DNA from 4 places in the Brenneria izadpanahii genome. Region 2 is predicted to be linked to each of the others. Evidence: predicted binding sites of a transcription regulator. Region 2 holds the regulator's gene; each other region holds the start of a gene.

Region 1 (6,181 bases), 1.1 Mb from region 2:
CGCCGTGGATCTCAAGCGGCGCCAGCACCTTGGCATTATCCGGCAGCGTGATGATGCCTTTACCCGCGCGGTTGCGCGCCACCAAATCGTTAAAGGTGCAGACAAAGCCGTAGCCGGCATCGGAGGCCATCAGCAGCGGCTGATCGTCCGCGGCCATCAGCACATGCTCGATGGTCGCTCCCGGCGGCGGCGTCAGCTTGCCGGTCAACGGTTCGCCCTGACCGCGCGCGGAAGGCAAGGTCAGCGGGTCCAGCGCATAGCTGCGGCCGGTCGAATCGATAAATACTACTGGCTGATTGGTTTTACCGCGGGCGGCGGAACGGAAGCTATCGCCCGCTTTGTAACTTAATCCCGCCGGATCAATGTCATGCCCTTTGGCGCTGCGAACCCACCCCATTTCCGACAATACGATGGTGACCGGCTCCGAAGGCACGAAATCATGTTCGCTCATCGCTTTCGCTTCAGCGCGCTCTTTCAGCGGCGAACGGCGATCGTCGCCGTAAGCGGCGGCATCCGCCTGAATTTCCTTTTTCAGCAGATTGCTCAGCTTGCGTTCGGATGCCAGCAATGCCTGTAAATGGTCGCGCTCTTTCGCCAGATCGTCCTGCTCGCCGCGGATTTTCATCTCTTCCAGCTTGGCCAAATGACGCAATTTCAGTTCCAGGATCGCTTCGGCCTGGGTTTCGCTCAGGCTAAACTGGCGCATCAATACCGGTTTGGGCTCATCTTCGGTACGGATGATGTGGATCACTTCATCAATATTCAGGAATGCAATCAGCAACCCTTCCAGAATATGCAGACGCTTAAGCACCTTCTCCAGCCGGTAATTCAGCCGGCGGCGCACGGTATCACGGCGGAACACCAGCCATTCCGTCAGGATTTCAACCAGTCCCTTAACGCTGGGCCGGCCGTCCAGACCGATCATATTCATATTGATGCGGTAGCTTTTTTCCAGATCGGTAGTGGCGAACAGGTGGTTCATCACCTGATCCAGATCGATACGGTTGGAACGCGGCACCAGCACCAGACGCGTGGGATTTTCGTGATCCGATTCATCGCGCAGATCTTCAATCATCGGCAGCTTTTTCGCGCGCATCTGGCTGGCTATCTGTTCCAGCACCTTGGCGCCCGAAACCTGATGCGGCAGCGCGGTAATCACCGCTTCGCCATCTTCTTTTTTCCAGATGGCGCGCATCCGCACCGAACCGCGCCCGTTCTGGTAAATTTTACGCACTTCATTACTTGGGGTGATGATTTCCGCTTCCGTCGGGAAGTCCGGCCCTTGCACGTGCTGCAATAAATCTTCCAGCGAGGCGCCGGGTTTATCAATTAACGCGACGGCCGCCGCGGCGACTTCCCGGATATTGTGGGGCGGGATGTCCGTCGCCATACCTACGGCGATCCCGGTGGTGCCGTTAAGCAGAATGTTCGGCAGGCGGGCAGGCAGCATTTTCGGCTCCTGCATCGTTCCGTCGAAGTTCGGCACAGTGTCAACCGTGCCCTGCCCCAGTTCGCCAAGCAGGGTTTCCGCGTATTTGGACAAGCGGGATTCGGTATAACGCATGGCGGCGAATGACTTCGGATCGTCCGGCGCGCCCCAGTTCCCCTGGCCATCCACCAGCGGATAGCGATAGGAAAAGGGCTGAGCCATTAATACCATCGCTTCGTAACAGGCGCTGTCGCCATGCGGATGGTATTTACCCAATACGTCGCCGACGGTACGGGCGGATTTTTTGAATTTGGCGCTGGCGTTCAGGCCCAGCTCCGACATGGCGTAAATGATACGCCGCTGTACCGGCTTCAGGCCATCGCCGATAAACGGCAATGCCCGATCCATGATGACGTACATGGAGTAATTTAGGTACGCATTTTCAGTAAACGTGTGCAGCGCAAGGCTTTCTGCGCCGTCATGCGTCATCTCACTCATTTATCTCGTTTCCTCACATCGCAGCGCGATTAGAACGCTTTCCGACACGCTTGTTTGGCGGGAATAGTACCTTATCCGGCGGTCTCCTGTCACAGAGAACAAAGGCCGGCAACCTTAACGGCCGCCGGCGATGCGGCATCGCCGCCTGAGATTCATGCCGGTGAGCCGTTTTCAGCGCATCGGCCCAGGTTTGCGCGGCGGTCAAACCGGCTTCTCATGCTTCTCGTCTTTTTCCGTTTCCGAATAGTTGGCCGTTCCGCCCAACGACAAATAATGACATCCAGAAGACACTTTTATTAAGAGTTTTTAATAAAACCGCAATTGAAAAGACGAATGATAACTCTTAATGTTCGGTAATAATTATCATTACGGTGTTCCTGTGTTGTTACCAAACCCTGGCTTCATTTCCGCCGAAGTCCATTGCCCGCGTTACCATCCCTGGTCGCTGGAGTCGTCTATCAATAGAGTATCACTATGTTAATCAACAAGAATTTCAAAAAAATCATGCTCACCGGGATTTTGGCCGGCACAGCATTCAACAGCGCTGCCGCCGATACCCCAACATCTGCGCAAACCAATACGGCCAGCAAATCTGAATCGACTGGCGACGTGATGACGGTTTATTCTCCCAAAGTTGAGAAAGAAGCCGGCAGCAAAACCACCATCACCGCCAGCGATATGCAGAAAGAGGGCGGCAATGATTTCGGCACCATTATGCGCTACCAGCCGTTGATCAGCGCCACCGGCGCCAGCGGCGGCTCCAACACCGGCAAAAGCGGTTATACCGGAGATCGCGGCGGCTATACCGGCTATAACATCCGCGGGCTGGAAGCCAACCGCATCGCCATCGACGTGGACGGCATCGCGCAACCCAACGCCACGGGGCGGCCTTCCGTCGGTCGAACCGGCTCCAACACCTTCGGTATCGGCCGCGACTATATCGACCCCTATATGTATGGCTCCGTGGGCATCGAATCCGGCGCCACCGCGGTATCCAACCCCAATACTGCGCTGGGCGGCTCGGTGTCTTTCCTGCCCAAATCCGCCGATGATTATCTTTCCGCCAATAAATCAAGCTACTTCGGCTACCAGAGCGACTATGATTCATCCAACAGCAGTTGGCACAACGGCATCACCGCCGCCGCGGGCGATGACTACCTGCGCGGCGTGATTGTGATCAGCCGCCGCGACGGCCAGGAAACCGAAAACAACAGCGGCACCATCGATGCCTATCCGGCCAACTGGCACTCCGACGCGATAATGGCGTCCGGCATTTGGCAGGCGACGGATACCCATCAATTGACCGGCACGCTGGATTACTACCACAAAACCAACCATACCAACTATGACTACTGGGGCACCAGCACCAGCACAATCTACGGCAGAGCGCAGCAGAGCAGCCAGACCCGTCGCTGGAGCGCCAGCCTGAAAGATCGCTGGACGCCAACCGACAACCCGCTGATCGATCTGGCTGAAACCAAGGCGTACTACCAGCAGACCGAAGCGCACGATAATACCTGGGCGCCGGCAACCACCGGCGCCACCGCGGCTGAGGCTCACCGCATCTATTCCGATTACAATGTGAAGACCTACGGTTTGGAAACCAAGATGTCCAAAGAATGGGGCATCCATAATCTGAATTGGGGCTTGAACGCCAGCGAATCGAAAACAGAACGCCCGTATCGCCTCGATCCGGAGTTAACCTCGTACAATGACATATCCAAACCAGAAGCGGATAGCCGCACTTATATTCTGGGCGGTTTCGTACAGGACACAATGACCTGGGATCTGGCCGGCCATGACTTCTCGGTGGTGCCGGCGGTGCGTGTGGCCTATCAAAACAGCAAGGCCACCAATTTGTCCAATATGAGCGGTGGCGACGCCAACGTTTCCGATTCGGACGTGCAAAAACTCTACGGCGAAGGGTTCAGCGATTCGCAGGTGTTGCCTTCCCTGAGCTTCCTGTATGACATTACGCCAAAACTGACCACCTATCTGCAATACAAGCGCGGCGCACAGTTCCCCAACGCCAGCCAGTTGTATGGTTCTTATAACCTGACGGCAAACTATGCGACGGCTTACGGCGCACAATATGCGCTGCTGGGCAGCCCCGAGCTGGAAACCGAAACCAGCAATAACTTCGAGCTGGGCCTGAAAGGGGAAGCGGTTGAAGGGATTACGGTCAGCGCCGCCGCGTTCTACAATGACTATAAAAACTTCATTGACTACACCCGTTACTCCCGGACGGCCAATCCGGAAAAATTCACCAACGTACCGAGCAATATCAACATCGTCTATCAGGCGGAAAATCGTGATAAAGCCTATATTTACGGCGGTGAAATCAGTACCAAATTCAACTTCGGCACCTGGTTCGAACAGGTTAACGGTTTAAGTGCGCGCTTGGCGTTCGGTTACGCCGAAGGCGCATCCAAATCCAGCTACCTGGGAGACAAATATGTCGATCTGGCCAGCGTAGCGCCGATGAAAGCCATCGTAGGCGTCGCCTATGACGATCCGTACGGAAACTATGGCGCCGCGCTGACCGCGACGTTCAACAAAGGCAAACAAGCCTCTTACACCAACCGCCAGAGCTATAACAACAGCGGCACGCCAATTACCGATTCCACAAGCGAGTATATGCGGGTGCCCGGCTACGGCCTGGTGGATCTGACCGCTTACTACCGCGTGTCCAAAAACGTGAAGCTGAGCGGCGGCATCTACAATATTACCGATCGCAAATACTGGAACTATCCAAGCAGCCACAGCTTGGAAAACGCCAACACCCAGGATCTGTACGATCAGGCGCTGTCCGTCGCGCCGGGCCGCACTTTCCAGCTTGGGGTTAACGTTGATTTCTAATTAATGGCCTATGGCGGAGCCGGCCCGGCTCCGCCTATCTCCGCAGGGATAAGAGAAGGTTCGGCGCTCTTATCCTTTTCTTTGTCATGCGGGTTCATTCGGAACAGGATCTTCCGGATTTTCTCACTTATCCCGGCCGGGATAACGAGATTATTGCGCCGCAGTCAACAGTGTTGTGACATATTCCCTATATTTTCACCCATGAAAATCTGCCAAACTGGTTCTTTATCAACCAGAATCCAATCCAGGCAAGACAAATCCATAAGCGAGTCTACGATGCATAACATATTGATTATTCATGCCGGTAAGGCATTTGGTCATTCCGGCGGCAAACTCAACAAAACCCTTACCGAGGTTGCGATTAGCGAGTTACAGGATAAAGGCCACGATGTACGGGTGACCTGGGTCGATCAGGGCTATGACATCGAGCAGGAAGTGCAGAATTACCTGTGGGCCGACGCCGTCATTTATCAGATGCCCGGCTGGTGGATGGATGTTCCCTGGATACTGAAAAAATACGTCGATGAGGTCTTCACCGCCGGTCACGGCTCGCTGTATGCCAGCGACGGCCGCACCCGTTCCGACAGCAGTAAAAAGTATGGTTCCGGGGGCTTGCTGCAAGGCAAGAAATATATGCTTTCCTTGACCTGGAACGCGCCGCTGGAAGCCTTTACCGATCCGCAGCAGTTTTTCCACGGCGTCGGGGTGGACGGCGTGTATTTACCGTTCCATAAAGCCAATCAGTTTATCGGCCTGTCGCCGTTGCCGACGTTCATCTGTAATGATGTGATCAAATCCCCCGATGTAGAAAACAACATCGCCCGCTATCGTCAGCATCTGGCAAAAGTTTTTGCCTGACGGCAACCGCCCGCAACGACGGCGCAACGCCCGCCAATCAAAGCGGATGTTGCGCTATTTTCTCACTGAGGAAATCCAGAAAGCAGCTAATCCGCGCCGCCAGCGGCGTATGACGGTAATACACCGCATTAACCGGCATGCGCACGTCCATCGTCTCATCCGCCAGGATCTGCACCAGACGCCCGCCGGCCAGATCTTCATGCGTCATAAAATCCGACAGACGGACAATCCCTTCGCCATGAAGCGCCAACTGGCGCAGCATCTCGCCGTTTGAGGCGGATACCGACGGCAAGATGGGGTAACAGTCCCGGTTACCGTCCTGCAGCGGCCAGTGATTGAGCCATTCCAACTGCGTAAATCCCAGACAGCTATGCTGCGACAGTTCCTCAACGCTCATCGGCGTACCGTGGCGGCGCAAATAGTCCGGGCTGGCCAGCACGCGCAAGCGGCTGCTCCCTAAAAAGCGGGCATGAATGCTGGAATCTTTTAAGACGCCGATACGAATAGCGACGTCCGTTTGCTGTTCCAGTAAATCGA
Region 2 (6,181 bases):
TGTTCTCGGTCGTTTACTACTGCGTATTCCGATTCACCATCACGCGTTTCAATTTACTGACTCCGGGACGCGAACTGTCGGTAAGCGGTAGCGAGGCCGACGGCTATGATGTGAATGCGGCGGTTCCGTCGCCATCCGGTGATGTTCTCACGCAGGCCAGGGGGTATTTACAGGCCATCGGCGGAAAAGAAAATCTGTCCGGTATTGATTCCTGCATCACCCGGCTGCGTTTGAACGTGGTGGATTCAGGGTTGGTCGATGACAAACTGGCCAGGCAATTAGGCGCCGCCGGGGTGATTCGTTTGAATAAACAGAGCGTGCAGATCGTCGTCGGCACTCAGGCTGAGTCGATCGCTTCGGCGCTGAAGAAAGTCAGCGAAGAATAATGTCGATACGCGCTTTTCATCGTATTTGAATCGCGCGGCATAAGGTAAATTTGCGGGATGAGATCGCTATCTCATCCCGTTTTTGTTTTTTAATGAAACTAACGGTTGTTTCCCAGCGTAGCTTGTTGGATCATTAGCGGTTATACGTCGTTTTAGCATTGAGGAATCAAGCATGAGTGAGGCTGAAGCCCGCCCAACTAACTTTATCCGTCAGATTATCGATGAAGATCTGGCGTCAGGTAAGCATGACCATATTCAGACGCGTTTTCCGCCAGAGCCGAATGGCTATCTGCATATCGGACATGCGAAGTCTATCTGCCTGAATTTCGGGATCGCTCAGGATTACAACGGGAAATGTAACCTGCGTTTTGACGATACCAATCCGGTGAAAGAAGATATTGAATACGTTGAATCGATCAAACGCGATGTTAACTGGCTGGGTTTCTCATGGAGCGGCGACGTTCGCTATTCCTCCGACTATTTCGATCAGCTTCATCAGTATGCGGTTGAGCTGATCGGTAAAGGGCTGGCGTACGTCGATGAACTGACGCCGGAACAGATCCGCGAATATCGCGGTACGCTGACCTCTCCGGGTAAAAATAGCCCGTATCGCGATCGCAGCGTACAGGAAAACCTGGAACTGTTCGAAAAAATGCGTAACGGCGGTTTTGCCGAGGGGACGGCCTGTCTACGCGCCAAGATCGATATGGCATCGTCATTTATCGTGATGCGCGATCCGGTTCTGTACCGCATTAAGTTTGCCGAGCATCATCAGACCGGCAACAAATGGTGCATCTACCCGATGTATGATTTTACCCACTGTATTTCCGATGCGCTGGAAGGCGTGACCCACTCCCTGTGTACCTTGGAATTCCAGGATAACCGCCGTTTATATGACTGGGTGCTGGATAATATCACCACCCCTTGCCATCCGCGTCAGTATGAGTTCTCTCGCCTTAACCTTGAATACGCCATCATGTCCAAGCGCAAGCTGAACCTGCTGGTGACGGAAAAAATTGTCGAAGGTTGGGACGATCCGCGTATGCCGACGATTTCCGGCTTGCGCCGCCGTGGCTACAGCGCCGCATCTATCCGTGAATTCTGTTACCGCATCGGGGTAACCAAGCAGGATAACAACGTTGAAATGGCGGCGTTGGAAGCCTGTGTGCGTGACGATCTGAATGAAAACGCGCCGCGCGCCATGGCGGTGCTCGATCCGGTGAAAGTGGTGATTGAAAATCTGCCTTCAGGTCATGAAGAGTGGGTTACGATGCCAAACCATCCGAATAAACCGGAAATGGGGACGCGCCAGGTGGCATTCAGCCGTGAGGTTTATATCGATCGCGCTGATTTTCGTGAGTCGGCCAATAAGCAGTACAAGCGTCTGGTGTTAGGTAAAGAAGTTCGTCTGCGTAATGCTTACGTGATTAAGGCGGAGCGTATCGATAAAGACGAGCAGGGTAACATCACTACTATTTATTGTAGCTATGATCCTGATACCTTAAGTAAAGATCCGGCCGATGGCCGTAAGGTAAAAGGCGTGATCCACTGGGTATCCGTGACGCACGGTCTGCCGGCGGAATTCCGTCTGTACGATCGTTTGTTCAGCGTCGCCAATCCTGGGGCGGCGGATGATTTTCTGTCAACCATCAATCCTGAATCGCTGAAAGTGACTCATGGATTCGTTGAGGCGAGCTTGGCGCAGGCCGAAGCGGAAAAAGCGTATCAGTTTGAGCGTGAAGGCTATTTCTGCGCTGACCGAGTTTATTCCAGTCCGCAGAATCTGGTATTTAACCGTACGGTGGGCTTACGGGATACCTGGGTAGGATAACGGCAGGATTTGCCGCAAGGATAAAATAAAACCGCCTCGGCGGTTTTATTTTATGACGGGCTATTCAACCCGTCACCTTACAGGCCGTCGCAAGCGACGTTGAAAATCGCCGCGGCGGTTTTTTTATGCGGTAGATTTATCTTTTTGCGTCGTGCAGGGTTTCGTCTTCACGGCAATCCCCTTCACTGCAATGGCCATACAGATACAAACTGTGGTTAGTCAGCTTGATGCCGTGTCTTTCCGCGATTTCGCGTTGGCGTGCTTCGATATACTCATCACGGAACTCAATGACTTTGCCACAATCCAGGCAAATCAGATGGTCATGATGATGTTGTTGCGTCAGTTCGAAAACCGATTTACCGCCTTCAAAGTTATGGCGGGTTACGATACCAGCATCATCAAACTGATTCAGTACGCGGTAGACGGTCGCCAAACCAATCTCTTCGCCCATATCAATCAGTTTTTTATATAAATCTTCCGCACTGACGTGGTGGCACTCTGGGTCCTGCAATACTTCCAGAATTTTCAGTCTTGGAAGAGTGACTTTCAGGCCGGCCTTCTTTAATGCGGTGTTATTGTCAGTCATGCGGATTTAGTCCTGTTGCTTACTTATCAATGGAGGCTACCTAGCCTATGACATCGGTCGGCTCAAAAAATGCAATAGCGTCTCAATTATAGAACCGTGCATACAAAATGAAAACAGTGAAATGTTAACAATATTATATCCATATACAATCTAGACGTACCATGCAATGTATTGTTGGTATTGGGGTACACCAAATGAATGCACATAACCGATGTGGGTATTGTACATACTTATAGGAAGAAGTTAAAAAAATGTATCAATCTTTGCGAAAGGTTTTTTCTATTAACCCGGCTCTGACAGGTATGGCTATCAGAGCCGGAAAACCGTTTTAGCCAACCAACTCTTTCAGATTCAACTCTTCGCTGATCTGTTTCACCCAGGCGGTGACGCGTTCGCTGGTCAGTTCAGGCTGACGATCTTCATCGATGGCCAAACCGACGAAGTGTTTATCGTCCACCAGACCTTTAGACGCTTCAAAGTAGTAGCCTTCGGTCGGCCAGTGCCCAACGATAGTCGCGCCGCGTGGCTCGATAATATCGCGGATGGTGCCCATCGCGTCACAGAAGTACTCTGCGTAGTCTTCCTGATCGCCGCAGCCAAATATGGCGACCAGTTTTCCGGTAAAGTCAATTTCTTCCAGCGTAGGGAAAAAGTCATCCCAGTCGCATTGAGCTTCCCCGTAGTACCAGGTTGGGATACCCAACAGTAAAATATCGAAGGCTTCAAGATCTTCTTTACTACTTTTGGCGATGTCATGAACTTCGGCAACGTCGGTTCCCAGTTGCTGTTGGATGGTCTTGGCAATGTTTTCGGTATTGCCGGTGTCACTGCCAAAGAAAATTCCTATGAGTGCCATGAATTGAATAACCTCTTGATTCTTAATGATATGGAGCAGTGCCTTACCCACTTATCGGCTAATAATAACAGACACTCACTGCATGAGAAACTCGTATCGGTAAGGATAAGTAAATAGCGGCATGAATTTTGTCGGCGTCCATTTCCCGGATTGAACCGGCCATAATCCGCCTCGCCATTTCGTCAAATTGCAGATGCGCCGGTTTTGTACTCGGCCCCTGTGAGCCTCGCCCGTAAAAAGCCAACGCGTTATCCGGCACCGCGAAACCTGCTGGATATATTCTTTAAATGCATATCGAATGGATCAATAAAACTTATGTTTATGAAAAGTTATGAGGTTGTTCAAAGAATAGAAAATTAACGACGGTAAGTACAGTTCAGAAGCTAAACATTCCCCGTATTTTGTCGATTAACAAGCGTGGATTGTATCCGTTTCGACAGGACGAAAGATTAGCGACAGGAAGGAGTGATGAAAGCCTAATTAATAGAATTCTCGTTATCTTGCCGCCTATTGCCGGCAAGATCTTCCTTTTTTATGCGTGTTCGGGTTTGGAGTGAACTATGAGATTTTTAAGGAACATCGCCATCAGAACGGCCATGTTATGGGTACTCGGCACCTTCTGTGTACTATGGGGAGGCGTGTCGATATACACGATATTTTCTTTCAAGGAGATGACGACAACGTCTAAAACCAGCAGCCTGCTGGTGGAAAACATGAATTTTGTTAATCAGGCTAACGATCAGTATTTTCGTATGGTTACGCGTTTGGCCCGCGCCGTTGATGCGCGCCGCAGCGGCGATAATGCCTCCGCGGACAGAGAGCAGGCATCGGCGTTGAATGCGCTGAATACGTTAAAAGCGGATTTGGCGGCATTCAATGGGATAGATCATGCGGGATTGGATGATGCGCTGGTGCAGGCGGCCAGTCGCGATTGGAATACGCTGATTGTTCAAGGCGTCGAACCTTTATATCAGAAAGCCTCGGCAAATTTGCTGGATGACTATCAGGTCCAGGCCAGAGACGTGGTGCCGCCGTTGAGCCGCCAGTTCGGCGCATCGATGTCGGCCCTCAATAAAGTCGCGTCTGAAAAGTTTGTTGCCGCCGGCGTGCGTTTCGAGCAGATCACCTCTATTGGTCAAAACATTTTGCTGGCAGGTTTGATCGTCGGGGTGATTATGCTGTTCCTGACCGATCGCTATTTGGTGAAGTTCCTGGTCCGGCCATTGAACGATCTGCGCGATCATTTCAGCGTGATTGCATCAGGCCAGTTAGGCAAACCTATCGTGGATTTTGGCCGTAACTGCGTCGGCAGGTTATTTCCTCTCTTACGTGAAATGCAAACCAGTTTGGCCAACACGGTCAGCACCATCAGAAACAGCACCGATTCTATTTATCAGGGATCTTCGGAAATCGCCGCCGGGAACAACGATCTGTCGTCACGTACCGAGCAGCAGGCTTCCGCACTGGAAGAAACCGCCGCCAGCATGGAGCAATTGACGGCAACGGTAAAACAGAACGCCGAAAACGCCAACCATGCCAGCCAATTGGCTTTGCAGGCCTCTACGACGGCGAAGAAGGGCGGCGATATTGTTGAAAACGTGGTGAAAACCATGTCGGAAATTTCCAGCAGTTCACGGAAAATCGCCGAGATTACCACCGTGATTAACAGCATCGCCTTTCAAACCAATATCCTGGCGCTGAATGCGGCTGTTGAAGCGGCCCGCGCCGGCGAGCAGGGACGTGGCTTTGCCGTCGTGGCCGGCGAAGTTCGTAGTTTGGCGCAGCGCAGCGCGCAGGCCGCCAAAGAAATTGAGGGGCTTATTTCGGATTCCGTCCGGTGTGTGGATACCGGTTCCCATCTGGTTGAAGAGGCCGGCAACACCATGCACGACATTGTTCGCGCGGTGACTAACGTGACCGATATCATGGGAGAGATCGCTTCCGCATCGGAAGAACAAAGCAAGGGGATAGCTCAGGTCGCTCAGGCCGTTTCAGAGATGGACAGCGTCACCCAGCAGAACGCGGCGTTGGTCGAGCAGGCATCGGCCGCCGCGCTGTCGCTGGAAGAGCAGGCGGCGCTGTTGAATCAGACGGTTTCGTTATTCCAGTTGTCCGAACATCATATCCAGCCGGCAAAAGCGGTAAAAATCAACGCGGCGCCGAAAGCCGCGATAGCGGCAACGGCTCAGAAAGCGTTGCCGCCAAGTCATGATAATTGGGAAAAGTTCTGATTATTTATAGGGCGTCAGGGATGACGCCTTGCTGCCGGGAAGCGCGGCTTATTGGCGTCAGACTTTTTTCCCGGCCAGCTGTTCCAGTAAAATTTCTTCAATAAGTTCACTACGGCTGATATTGCGCTGTGCGGCCAGGTCGTTAAGGATATCGACCGCCTCGCTGTTAATTTTCAGCTCAACCCGCCGTAATCCGCGAACTTTGTCGCGTCGCAGCTGATTACGCTTATTGATTCTTAACTGCTCATCACGTGAAAGCGGGTTGGTCTTCGGGCGGCCCGGGCGTCGCTC
Region 3 (6,181 bases), 720 kb from region 2:
GCGGCTAGGGAGAAAAAATAACTCATGCGCGGGCAGATGATTCGGCTATTCGGGCAATTCCGTTCCATGCGCGGAACGGAGATTGGCAAGCGGCTATCGCGAGCGGGAGCTATCGCGGTTGGCATTTGGAGCAACCGGAGATGGCGTTGGCTGTCGTGCCGGTATTCATCGACACAGTATCGGGATTGAAGCCATGAAGCCGGAACTCTCCGTGTCCGAAGCGCGTCGCATCGCGCTTACGGCCCAGGGCTTTAACGCCTTATCACGCGAAGGGAATCGCAGCGCCGCGCAATTGCGCAAGTCGATCGATCGGCTTGGCCTGCTGCAAATCGACAGCGTGAATGTTCTCATTCGCGCTCAATATCTCCCGCTTTTCTCGCGTCTGGGGTCATACGAACCAGCCGCCCTCGATGCGCTGGTCGCGGCCAGACCTAAGCGCTTTTTCGAATATTGGGGACACGAAGCGTCGCTGTTGCCTATCGACTGCCAACCTCTTCTGCGTTGGCGTATGGCTCGCGCGCGGCGCGGTAAGGACGTTTGGCGCCCGCTCGTAGCCTATGCCGGTGAGAAGCGGCCCGAGGCTGACGCCTTGCTCGATCGCATAAAAGCCGAGGGACCGCTGGCTGCCTCTGACGTGGCGGGCCGCCGCGCATCCAAAGGAATGTGGGTATGGAGCGACGCCAAGCACGCGCTTGAATGGTTGTTTTGGTCGGGGCTGGTTGTCGCGACACACCGTAGGGGTAACTTCGAGCGGGTGTATGATCTGCCCGAACGCGCGCTGCCTCGATCGATTCTGGATCTGCCTACGCCCTCCGGCGTTGACGCGCGACGAATGCTTCTTGCGCGTTCGGCTCAGGCGCTGGGGATCGCGACTGCGGACGATCTGCGCGACTACTACCGCATTCCCGCCGCGGACGCGCGACTGCCGATCGAATATTTGGTGGAGGAGGGCATCATTATCCCGGTGCGCGTGCGCGGCTGGCGGCAACAGGCTTATCTGCATAAGGACGCGCGCGCCGGGCGTAAGCTCGAAGGCGCGGCGCTGCTGTCGCCGTTTGATCCGCTCATCTGGCATCGCCCGCGAACGGAAAGATTATTCGGATTTCGCTACCGGCTCGAAATCTACACGCCCGCTCATAAGCGTGAACATGGTTACTACGTTCTGCCTTTTCTGCTGGATGGCGCGCTTGTCGCGCGGGTGGATTTAAAGGCGGATCGCAAAGCGGGCGTGCTGATCGTCCAGAGCGCGCACCTCGAACCGGGCGCGCCGCCGTGCACGCTTGAACGGCTGAAGGAGGAGCTGCGCCTGATGGCGTTATGGCTCGGGTTGCCGAGCCTGGCAATCGCGCCGATCGAGACCATTACCGTGCCTTTATGAGGTGGAGTGGCTGGGTTTACTCAGGCAATCCATCTTGTTTTACTTACTGAAAACAGAAAAAATAGCTATTGGAGTTCTGAATGATACGCCACATTTTATTGATAACTTTTACCGCGCAAGCCTCCGCCGCGGAAATCGAGCAGGTGAAAACGGCATTTCTGCAAATGCCCGAAAATATTGAGGGCGTGCAGGCGGTTGAGTGGGGGTATAACGATAGTCCGGAAGGGAAAAATGCCGGTTTTACCCACTGCGTGATGATGACATTTCGCGACGAACAGGCGCGCCAGCGCTATTTACCGCATCCAAAGCACGATGAACTGAAAGCCATTTTCCGGCCGGTGCTAAGCGATATCATTGTGCTGGATTACCCGGTGCTGTCGGATAATAGCCGCGTGCAAGGGTAGTGGTTTGGCGGGGGACAAGTGTCGGCGCTGAAAAGAGGCTTACCCGTTTCCTGTTTTTGCCTGTGGTTGGTTTATTTAATCTTTTGATCGAAATACTTATGGCGCTTGCCAGATAGCCATTGCGGCTATTGTTCCTCTGAGATTGAGGTCGGACAATAGGTATCTTGATTCACCCTATCGGAGACACTGTTACGATGGCGCGTTCTTCCGCTTGGTCACTTCCCTTGTTTTCCTGGCTAACGCTGATATTGCCGCCGCTGTTTTGGGCCGGCAATTTTGTTGTCGGCAGAGCGGTGCGCCATGACCTAACGCCGATGACGCTCTCTTTCTGGCGTTGGGTGATCGCGCTGATCTGTCTGCTGCCGTTTTCATTCTGGGCGATGCGGCGTGACTGGCGGCGCTATTGGGAACTCCGTTGGCAAGTGCTGAGAGTCTCTGTGGTCGGGGTGGCCGCGTTCAATTCGCTTATCTATTTGGGGTTGCGCACCACCACGGCCAACAATGCGCTGTTGCTCAACTCGCTGATCCCGCTGTTGATCGTCATGTTGGGCGCCTGTTTTTATCGTCAGCGGCTGAGAATGAGTCAGTATGTGGGGTTGATTTTGTCGTTTGCCGGTGTTCTGACTTTGGTTATGCATGGAAACTGGTCGCAGTGGCAGGCGCTGGTTTTCGTCCCTGGGGATGCAATCGTGCTGGCGGCCATGGTTTGCTGGGCGCTTTATACGTTATGGCTGCGTCAACTGCCGGGCGATCTTGAGCGGATAGGATTGATGGGGATACAGATCGCGCTGGCGCTGGTTATGCTGCTGCCGTTCTATATCGCTGAGTATAGTTCCGGCCAGCGGGCGACCTGGGGCGTGGCGTCGCTTTCTGCCTTGCTGTATGTCGGGATATTCCCTTCGGTCATTGCCTATCTGCTGTATACCCAGGCTATTAGTCGTTTCGGGCCGGCTCGGGCGGGCTTGACCATACACCTTATTCCGGTTTTCGGCGTGGTGTTGGCGGCATTGTTCCTGGGAGAACGGCTGCATGCCTATCATGCCGCCGGTATTGCCGCTATCGTTGCGGGCCTGATTTGCTCGAATATGAGGAGCAAACAAGAGCAAAGCGACGCCTCGCCAAAGGTAAAAGTTCAATCCAAAAGGTAACAATTTAAACTTGCTGAACATGTTTTCAGCGCGCTTCCTGCGGTATCCCATCCCAAATGATCTTCAGGTTGAGGTTTGCGATATAAGCCGATCTCAACCATTTATTTTTTAATATAACTTATTGTTTATTAATTCTATTCATCGTTTTCCCATCGGTGCGCGCCATCATCTTTTCCTAACCAAATCTTTACGTTATGGAGGAAATGTGAGGTTTTTGTCGATATATATACAATGATAATCATTCTTATTATCATAACTTTTCTTGCAATTATGTGCATTGATGGGGATGAATTTAATGAGTGTAACAAGTAATTACATCAAACGACCATTGGCCGTACTTTTAGCAGGGATTTTGGGCAGCCATGCCTACGCGGCGGAAGAGACGCAAGAAGACGTTATGGTTGTTCAGGCAACGGCGGAAGAAGCGCTAAAACAGCAGCCCGGCGTTTCCATTATCACCAAAGAAGATATTGAAAAAGCGCCGCCGGTTAACGATCTGTCGGATATTATCCGCAAGATGCCCGGCGTCAACCTGACCGGCAACAGCGCATCCGGTAGCCGGGGCAATAACCGCCAGATCGATATCCGCGGCATGGGGCCGGAAAATACCCTGATTCTGATCGACGGCAAGCCTGTTACCTCACGTAATGCCGTTCGCTATAGCTGGCGCGGAGAGCGCGACACCCGTGGCGACACTAACTGGGTGCCGGTGGAAATGGTGGATCGTATTGAAGTGCTGCGTGGGCCGGCTGCCGCACGCTACGGTTCCGGTGCCGCCGGCGGCGTAGTCAATATTATTACCAAACGTCCCACTAACGACTGGCACGGTTCATTCTCTCTTTATACCAACCAGCCGGAAGACAGTAAGGAAGGCGCCACCAAGCGCGCTAACTTCAGCCTTAACGGCCCGCTGATTGACGATGTGCTGACTATGCGTCTATACGGCAATATCAACAAGACCGACGCCGATGCCTACGATATCAACACGCAAGAAAATGGCTCTTACGCCGCCGGGCGTGAAGGGGTGCGCAATAAAGATATCAACACGTTGTTCTCCTGGAAAATCAATCCCCAGCAGGTTCTGGATTTCGAATATGGCTACAGCCGCCAGGGCAATATCTACGCAGGCGATACGCAGTACAGCAACGCTAACCTCAGCACGTTGGTGCCGACGCTGTACGGTCAGGAAACCAACCGTATGTACCGCCAGAATTACGGCATTACTCATAACGGCATCTGGGACTGGGGCCAGTCGCGTCTGGGGTTCTACTATGAGAAAACTAATAATACGCGTCTGAAAGAAGGCTCAACCGGACGCGTTGAGGGGATGATCAACAGCAACGAGTACGCCACCAGTCGGCTGGAAAACTATAAGACCAACGGCGAGTTGAATATTCCGTTCCACCTGCTGGTTGAACAGACCGCCACCCTGGGGGCGGAATGGAATCGTGAGCAGCTTAACGATCCGGCATCAATGACCGCGACCAGTCAGCCAACCGTTGACGTTGGCGATGTGTCGGGCAACCCGGCTAACCGCAGCACCAAAAACAGCGCGGAACTCAGCGCGCTCTATTTTGAGGATAATATCGAGGCCGCGCCCGGCACCAATATTATTCCGGGGCTTCGTTTCGATTATCACAGCAAATTCGGCGCCAACTGGAGTCCCAGTCTGAATGCCTCTCAGGAACTCGGCGAATACTTCAAGCTGAAGGCGGGCATTGCCCGGGTATTTAAAGCGCCTAACCTGTATCAATCCAGCATGGGATATCTGCTGCGCACCAATGGTAACGGCTGCCCATCAAGTATCACAAGCGGCGCCTGTTATCTGCTTGGCAATGACGATCTGGATCCGGAAGTCAGCGTCAATAAGGAAATCGGTCTGTCGTTCAGCAACAACGGCTACGATGCGGGCATCACCTATTTCCGCAACGATTACAAGAATAAAATTGTTGCCGGAACGGATATTATCGGCACAGCATCTGACGGCGGTAATATTCTGCGCTGGGAAAACGGCGGCAAGGCGCTGGTGCAAGGGCTGGAAGCGAATCTGACGGTGCCGCTGGTGCGTGATACGCTGGATTGGCGCACCAATGCCACTTATATGATCACCTCCAAGTTTAAGGATACGGGTAATCCGTTGTCCGTGATTCCCAAGTACACCATCAACACCATGCTGGACTGGCAGGTGACTGATAAGCTGTCCGCCAATGCGGCCTGGACCATGTACGGTCGTCAGAAACCTCGTCAGTATCCGGACATTCGTAATGAGAACGGTAGCCTGTCTACCAATGAAGTCGGCGCTTATTCCGTGGTGGGCGTCGGGCTGAACTATGACGTGATTAAAAACGTGCGCATCAATGCAGGCATCAGCAACCTGCTCGACAAGCGCGTCTATCGCGAAAATGAAGGGGCATCGACCTATAACGAGCCAGGAAGGGCTTATTATGCTGGCGTAACCTACAACTTCTAATCTTGTTGTTGTAATCCCTATGCCCGGAGTTATCCGGGCATAGCCGATCATAGCAACGCGTCTGCAAAACGGCCCTTATTGAACATCACGCCAGATAGCGGTTGAACCAGGTGATGGTGCGGGCCCAGGCCAAATCGGCGGCGGCTTTATCGTAGCGCGGCGTCGAATCATTATGGAAACCATGATTCACACCCGGATAAATGTGGGCTTCATAAGTTTTGCCTGCCGCTTTCAGCGCTTCTTCATAGGCCGGCCAGCCTTCATTGATACGGGTATCCAATTCCGCGTAGTGGATCAGCAGCGGAGCCTTGATTTTGGGTACGTCTTCCGGATTGGCCTGACGTCCATAGAAGGGGACGGCCGCCGCCAGTTCGGGAAACGCGACCGCCGCCGCATTTGATACGCCGCCGCCGTAACAGAAACCGGTGATCCCCACTTTGCCGGTGGTGGCCGGGTGGCGCATCAGGAAGTCGATCGCGGCGAAAAAGTCATTCATCAGCTTGGTGGGATCGACCTGCTGTTGCAGCTCGCGTCCTTTATCGTCATTACCGGGATAACCGCCTACCGAACTCAACCCATCGGGCGCCAGAGCTATGAAACCGGCTTTCGCCACCCGGCGGGCCACGTCTTCTATATAGGGATTCAATCCGCGATTCTCATGCACCACCACAACCGCCGGAACTTTGCCCGTTGCCCCGGCTGGGCGCACAAAATATCCGCGCACTTCGCCATGCCCGGAAGGAGAGGGGTAGTCGATATATTCGGGGATGATGGAGGGATC
Region 4 (6,181 bases), 1.4 Mb from region 2:
CCGGGCTTTTTTATTGACTATTACCTTCGCTTTTCGCCTAAAGGCGTTCGCGGTTAGCGCGCCGGATGTTGATCCAACGCTTTGGCGACGTCATCCATCATCCGGGAATAGGATTGCAGCCCGCCCGCCAAATACAGCGCTGCGGAATCCAGATAAACGATCTGATTTTTCTGCCATGCGGTGGTTTTGTGAACCAGCGGATTATTCAGCACCTGTCTTGCCGATTCCGCTTCGCCGCTCCCGATCGCGCTGTCGCGGCTCACCACAAACAGCCAGTCGGGGTTGTATTGCAGCAAAAATTCCGCACTTACGATATTGCCGTGTAATCCTTCCTTCGGCAGAACAGCGGCGGGTGTAAAACCAAGAACGCCGAAGATAAAGCCAAAACGCGAGTTCGGGTTATAAGAGTAGAGTTTTCCACCGCCGATCATCAGTACCATGGCGCTACCCGCGCCGGCGGCTTTGGCTTTAACCTGCTCGGCCTGTTGGTTAAACGCATCCAGTTTCTGTTGCGCCTCCTTCTCTTTGCCGAAAATAACTCCGATTTGCTGCATACGCTGGGCCAGGCTAGCCACGAAGTTATTACTGTCGATGTTCAGGGAAACCGTGGGCGCGATGGCGCTGAGTTTGTCATACGCATCGCGCATGCGCCCGCCGGCGACGATCAGGTCCGGTTCGGCGTCGCTCAGCGCTTCGTAATTGGGTTCAAACAGCGTACCGGCGTTCATGTATTCGCTGCCGCGATATTTGGCTAAAAATGACGGCAAGTGGGTGTTGGTTTGCGGCACGCCGCTGATGTTAACCCCCAGGGCATCCAGAATATCCAGCGTTTCCAGGTTGAATACGATCACTTTCTGCGGGTTTAGCGGCACCTGCGTGGCGCCCTGCGCATGTTCGATAGTTATCGTTTGCGGGGCGGCGGGGCGGTTAAGTCCGGCCGATAAAAACAGCGCCATAGCGATGGCCGCCGAACGTGCTGGAGAGAATTTTATTTTGCTCATAACAAGGCCTGTCTGTGTGATTGATGCGTCATGAGAAATTGCCGGGTGGCCCGGCAATCGGCATGAGAAGTCAGAAGTTATAGGTCACGCCGGCGTAATAGGCGCGCCCCGGCTCGTTATAGGTAAATGCGCCCTGATTATCACGATAGACTCGCTTGTCCAGCAGGTTGCTGACGCCCGCATTAACCTGCACATTTTTCGTGACGGCGTAATTCACGCTGGCGCCCAGGACGGAATAGGCGCCCAGCTCTTTGGTCGACATGAGGGTGCCGCCGCCTACGCCGGAATCCGCGCCATTTTCATAATGCTGGCGCGGTTTCTGGCGGCCGTACAGGGTCCAACTCAAATTGGCGGACAGATCTTCGTTCACCTGCCAGTCCAGCATCGTGTTTATGGTGTACTTGGGGATGACGGACAGCGGGTTGCCGGTCGTCTTGTCCTTGGAGTTGATCATCCAGGTGGCGTTGGTGCGCCAGTCCAGCGTATCCCGCACCAGCGGCACCGTCAGATAGGCTTCCCATCCATGCACCAGCGCCTTGCCGCCGTTTTCCCACTGATAGACGCTGCGTCCGTTGCTCAAGGTATCCAGGGCGCCGGTACTGGAGACAATCTTGTTTTTATAGTCATTGCGGAAGTAGGTGAGCCCGGCGTCGTAGCCTTCATAAGTAAACTCCAGCCCGATCTCCTTATTGACGCTGACTTCCGGATCCAGATCGTCGTTGCCGATCAGATAGCAACCGCCGCTGGTTCCGAGCGGACAACCGCCGCCGTTGCTATACAGCAGGTAACCTTTGCTGGACTGATAGAGATTAGGAGCCTTGAATACCCGGGCGATCCCCGCCTTTAGCTTGAAATAGTCGCCCAGTTCCTGGGATGCGTTCAGGCTCGGGCTCCAGTTGGCGCCAAACCGATTGTGGTAATCGAGACGCAGTCCGGGGATGATATGGGTGCCCGGCGCGGCTTCGATATTATCTTCGAAATAGATGGCGCTCAGGGTGGCGCTGTTTTTGCTGCTGCGTTCGTTCGGATTGCCCGGGATGCCGCCGATGTCGCTATCGGTGGCGGTGTAGCTGGTTGAGTCCGGATCGTCCAACTCTTCGCGGTTCCATTCGGCGCCGATAGTGGCGGTCTGCTCCGCCAGCAGGCGGAACGGAATATTCAACTCGCCGCTAGCCTTATAGTTATCCAGCCGGCTGGTGGAATATTCGTCGGCGTTAACGTCAATCATCCCTTCACCGCGCCCGAATAGCCCCTCGGACAGGCGAGTGTTGTTGGTCTTCTCATAGTAGAAACCCAGCCGCGACTGGCCCCAGTCCCAGATGCCGTTATGCGTGACGCCATAGCTCTGGCGGTACATGCGGTTGGTTTCCTCGCCGTAGTAAGCGGGCAATAGGGGCTGGATATTACTGTTGCTATGCTGGGTATCCCCGGTATAGATATTGCCCTGGCGGCTATAGGCATACTCGAAGTCCAGGATCTGCAGCGGATTGATCTTCCACGACAGCAGCGTATTGATATCCCTGTTGCGCACCCCTTCGCGCCCGGCGGCGTAGGAGCCGTTCTGCGCATGATTGATATCGTAGTCGTCGGCGTCGGTTTTATTGATGTTGCCGTACAGCCGCATGGTCAGCACATCGTCGATCAACGGGCCGTTCAGACTGAAGTTGGCGCGTCGGGTCGCGCCTTCCTTACTGTCTTCCGGCTGATTGGCGTACAGGGAGAACGAACCGCGCCAGTCGTTGGTGGGGCGTTTGGTGATGATATTGACTACGCCGCCGGCGGCTCCGGAACCGTAGCGCGCCGCCGCCGGGCCGCGCAACACTTCGATGCGTTCCACCATTTCCACCGGAACCCAGTTGCTGTCGCCGCGGGTGTCGCGCTCGCCGCGCCAACTGTAGCGGACGGAGTTGCGTGACGTGACCGGTTTGCCGTCGATCAGGATCAGGGTGTTTTCCGGCCCCATGCCGCGAATATCGATTTGCCGGTTATTGCCGCGAGCGCCGGTGGCGCTGTTGCCGGTCAGGTTGACGCCGGGCATTTTGCGAATAATCTCCGACAGATCGTTGACCGGCGGCGAACGTTCGATGTCCTCCTTGGTTATGATGGAAACACCGGGTTGCTGCTTAAGCGCTTCTTCCGCCGTCGCCTGCACCACCATTGTATCTTCGTCATAGGATTCCGTTGCGCCATAACTGCCGCCGCCCATGAATCCTGCCAGTAACAATGTCAGTGGTTTCTTGCTGTATTTAATACCCTGAAAATACATTCCATGCCTCCTCGTTGCTGTGGTTGTTTTTTGTACAGGTCGAGTCGGATGATAAATGTAATATGAATGATAATCATTAGCGTTATTTTCAGGAGTAGAATTTTTCTCAGAATCACGGTTTTTTTAAATAAATTGATAGTGTGAATAAATTATGGAGATTCCTATTTTGAGGTATGCAGGTCTTTACACCCGTGCGTTTTGCTGCGCAACGCGAGACTGGTGAAGTCGGCGGCGGCAGGCTGTGATATCCATTATCGGGATGAGTCGCGCCGTTTGTATTCAGCGGGAAGCCGGCGGCGGCGGATGCAGGTTTTTGACAGGCCGGAGTCAGAGGTAGTCATGTGGAAGCAAGGGAGCGGGGAAAGACGTTCCGCCCGGCGGAAGAAGCGTCAACGGCGACATCCACCGCCTATTCAGACAGAAAAAATCCAGAATCAGGGGAACTGATTCTGGATGATCTCTTGCCGGCAGGGGCGTTTAAACGGGCGGCGCCGGGTTTATTCAGCCGGGCGGCTATCGTTCAATTCGTCGATTTTTAGCGGCTGAAAAGGTCGCGTCGTTTAGGGCGGAAAGGCTGGGCGATTAATACCAGCACGGCAATCAACAGATAGGCGGCGAATATGCCAATCAGCCACTGCGGCATTTCCAGCGACAGGAATTGCCATTGGCGCTCCGAACAGTCGCCCGTTGCGTTGAATATAGCGGGGAGCCATTTATCCAGCGGCAGCCATGATGGGAAACTGACGAAAAAATCACAGGTAGTAAAAGGAGATGGGTGAAGTTGTATATTGGTATGTTCCCAGGCCAGACGCAGTCCTTCGAACGAACTGTATATCCATAGCGCAATGGCGGGATAGCGTAACAGACTGGCGGGAGCGATGGCGCCCAGCAGACCCGCGCCCATAATGCCGAAGAGCGCATTTCGCTGATAAATGCAGAGCACGCAGGGTTTTAACCCCAATACGTGCTGGAAATAAAGCGCGACCAGTTCCAGAATCAAGGCTGTGAATGCCATTAACAGCCAGGCGCCGCGCCCGCGTGAGCAACGGTTAAGAAATCGCAACATAACAAGTATTCCATGCTAAAAATGATCGAATCAGCAGTGTAAACCGAAGCGGCTCCACTACCATCATTTCACTGTGCAAAACGTAGCGTGTATTTATTTGATTCTCTTATTTATTCCGCGACGGTTCAATAATCGTCGACCCGGTGTGGTTTCGGGGCCGAAATCGCATCGTATTGACTACTATACACGAATGTGAGCGCTAATAGCTGCCGGATATGTTTCCGGCTAATACGATGCCGGGCATCGGCCGGGTTACGCGGCATGTCCGAAAATATTTATGACCAGTCAATGAGTATATCGATGCCGTAGGGAAGGGAGTTGTTGATAGTCACAGTTTTATATTGAATTTGTTTCGGGTATGGCGGCGGCGCTATATCATGGCTGGCTCATCTGGTATGATGAGTGTGTTTTTCATCGGTAAATATCGCTACGGAACATCAAACCCATGGTTATAAAGGCGCAAAGTCCGGCTGGATTCGCGGAAGAGTATATTATCGAAAGTATATGGAATAACCGCTTCCCGCCGGGATCAATTCTGCCGGCGGAAAGAGAGCTTTCCGAGCTGATAGGCGTGACGCGCACCACGCTGCGAGAAGTGCTTCAGCGTTTAGCGCGTGACGGCTGGTTGACTATTCAGCATGGTAAACCGACGAAAATCAATAATTTCTGGGAAACCTCAGGGCTGAATATTCTGGAAACGCTTGCCCGGCTCGATCACGACAGCGTACCGCAACTCATCGATAACCTACTGTCCGTTCGTACCAATATCGCGGCTATCTTTATCCGCACCGCGTTGCGGCAGCACCCGGAAAAGACGCAAGACGTGTTGAAGCAAACCGAAACGGTGGATGATAACGCGGACGCTTTTGCCCAACTTGACTACAACGTATTCCGCGGACTGGCGTTTGCGTCCGGCAATCCTATTTATGGGTTAATCTTGAATGGATTGAAAGGGCTGTATATCCGCGTAGGCCGTTATTATTTTTCCAATCCCGATGCGCGCAAACTGGCGTTGGATTTTTATGGCCGGCTGGAAGCATTATGCCGCGAAGGGTTATATGAGCAGGTGCTGGATGTTGTTCGGCATTACGGCAAAGAGAGCGGCGCTATCTGGCATAGCATGCAAAGCGCTATTCCGCGCGATATCGCTGAAATCCGACGCTAAAGAAAAGGGTATTCAGCATTGCCTGAATACCCTTGGCCTTATATCCGCCTTTCAGTTAATTCCGCTCAAGGCTGTGAGGATGAAACATTACGGGGCGGGCACCGCTCCAGCAGTTCGACGCTGCCGTCTTCGTTCACCTGCTCCATAAATACCTCAAATCCCCATAAACGATGAACATGCTTCATCACTTCGTTGCTGCTCTTATCCAGCGGCGCGCGATTATGCGGGATGTAGCGTAACGTCAGCGAACGGTTACCGCGTAAATCGACATTCCAAACCTGAATATTCGGTTCGAGATAGCTCAGGTTGTACTGCGCGGACAACTCCTGCCGGATTAAACGATAGCCTTCTTCATCATGAATCGCAGCGATTTCAAGATAATTGTTGTTATCGTCGTCAAGAACGGTGAACAGGCGGAAATCACGCATCACTTTCGGCGACAGGAACTGACTGATAAAACTTTCATCCTTAAAGTTCTGCATGGCGAAATGAAGCGTTTCCAGCCAGTCTTTACCGGCGATATCCGGGAACCAATAGCGGTCTTCTTCCGTCGGATCCTGACAGATGCGTTTGATGTCCTGGAACATCGCAAAGCCCAGCGCATAGGGGTTTATGCCGCTATAGTAGGGACTGTTATACGGCGGCTGGTAGATCACGTTGGTATGACTGTGCAGAAACTCCAG

What was found. The regulator Fur, encoded in region 2, represses iron uptake genes when iron is present. The targets are predictions, from matches to a motif close to ATAATAATGAGAACNACTATCAA.
Region 1: HC231_RS21720 (TonB-dependent receptor domain-containing protein) is a predicted target of Fur. The motif match lies at 2,278-2,300, and genes of this name have one in related genera.
Region 3: HC231_RS19800 (TonB-dependent siderophore receptor) is a predicted target of Fur. The motif match lies at 3,162-3,184, and genes of this name have one in related genera.
Region 4: HC231_RS10475 (TonB-dependent siderophore receptor) is a predicted target of Fur. The motif match lies at 3,334-3,356, and genes of this name have one in related genera.

Annotation. Positions count from the first base shown of each region.
Region 1 is NZ_CP050854.1:4,853,273-4,859,453, forward strand. It holds gene parC (DNA topoisomerase IV subunit A) at 1-1,927, opposite strand, end outside; gene HC231_RS21720 (TonB-dependent receptor domain-containing protein) at 2,402-4,786, shown strand; gene HC231_RS21725 (NAD(P)H-dependent oxidoreductase) at 5,063-5,644, shown strand; gene HC231_RS21730 (LysR family transcriptional regulator) at 5,682-6,181, opposite strand, start outside.
Region 2 is NZ_CP050854.1:3,729,955-3,736,135, reverse strand. It holds gene nagE (N-acetylglucosamine-specific PTS transporter subunit IIBC) at 1-386, shown strand, start outside; gene glnS (glutamine--tRNA ligase) at 559-2,217, shown strand; gene fur (ferric iron uptake transcriptional regulator) at 2,354-2,803, opposite strand; gene fldA (flavodoxin FldA) at 3,132-3,659, opposite strand; gene HC231_RS16650 (methyl-accepting chemotaxis protein) at 4,220-5,890, shown strand; gene ybfE (LexA regulated protein) at 5,948-6,181, opposite strand, start outside.
Region 3 is NZ_CP050854.1:4,447,331-4,453,511, reverse strand. It holds gene HC231_RS19815 (winged helix-turn-helix domain-containing protein) at 194-1,378, shown strand; gene HC231_RS19810 (Dabb family protein) at 1,459-1,782, shown strand; gene HC231_RS19805 (DMT family transporter) at 1,977-2,930, shown strand; gene HC231_RS19800 (TonB-dependent siderophore receptor) at 3,226-5,400, shown strand; gene yghX (YghX family hydrolase) at 5,486-6,181, opposite strand, start outside.
Region 4 is NZ_CP050854.1:2,319,106-2,325,286, forward strand. It holds gene HC231_RS10470 (siderophore ABC transporter substrate-binding protein) at 54-992, opposite strand; gene HC231_RS10475 (TonB-dependent siderophore receptor) at 1,072-3,267, opposite strand; gene HC231_RS10480 (hypothetical protein) at 3,609-3,806, shown strand; gene dsbB (disulfide bond formation protein DsbB) at 3,803-4,333, opposite strand; gene fadR (fatty acid metabolism transcriptional regulator FadR) at 4,779-5,498, shown strand; gene HC231_RS10495 (SpoVR family protein) at 5,564-6,181, opposite strand, start outside.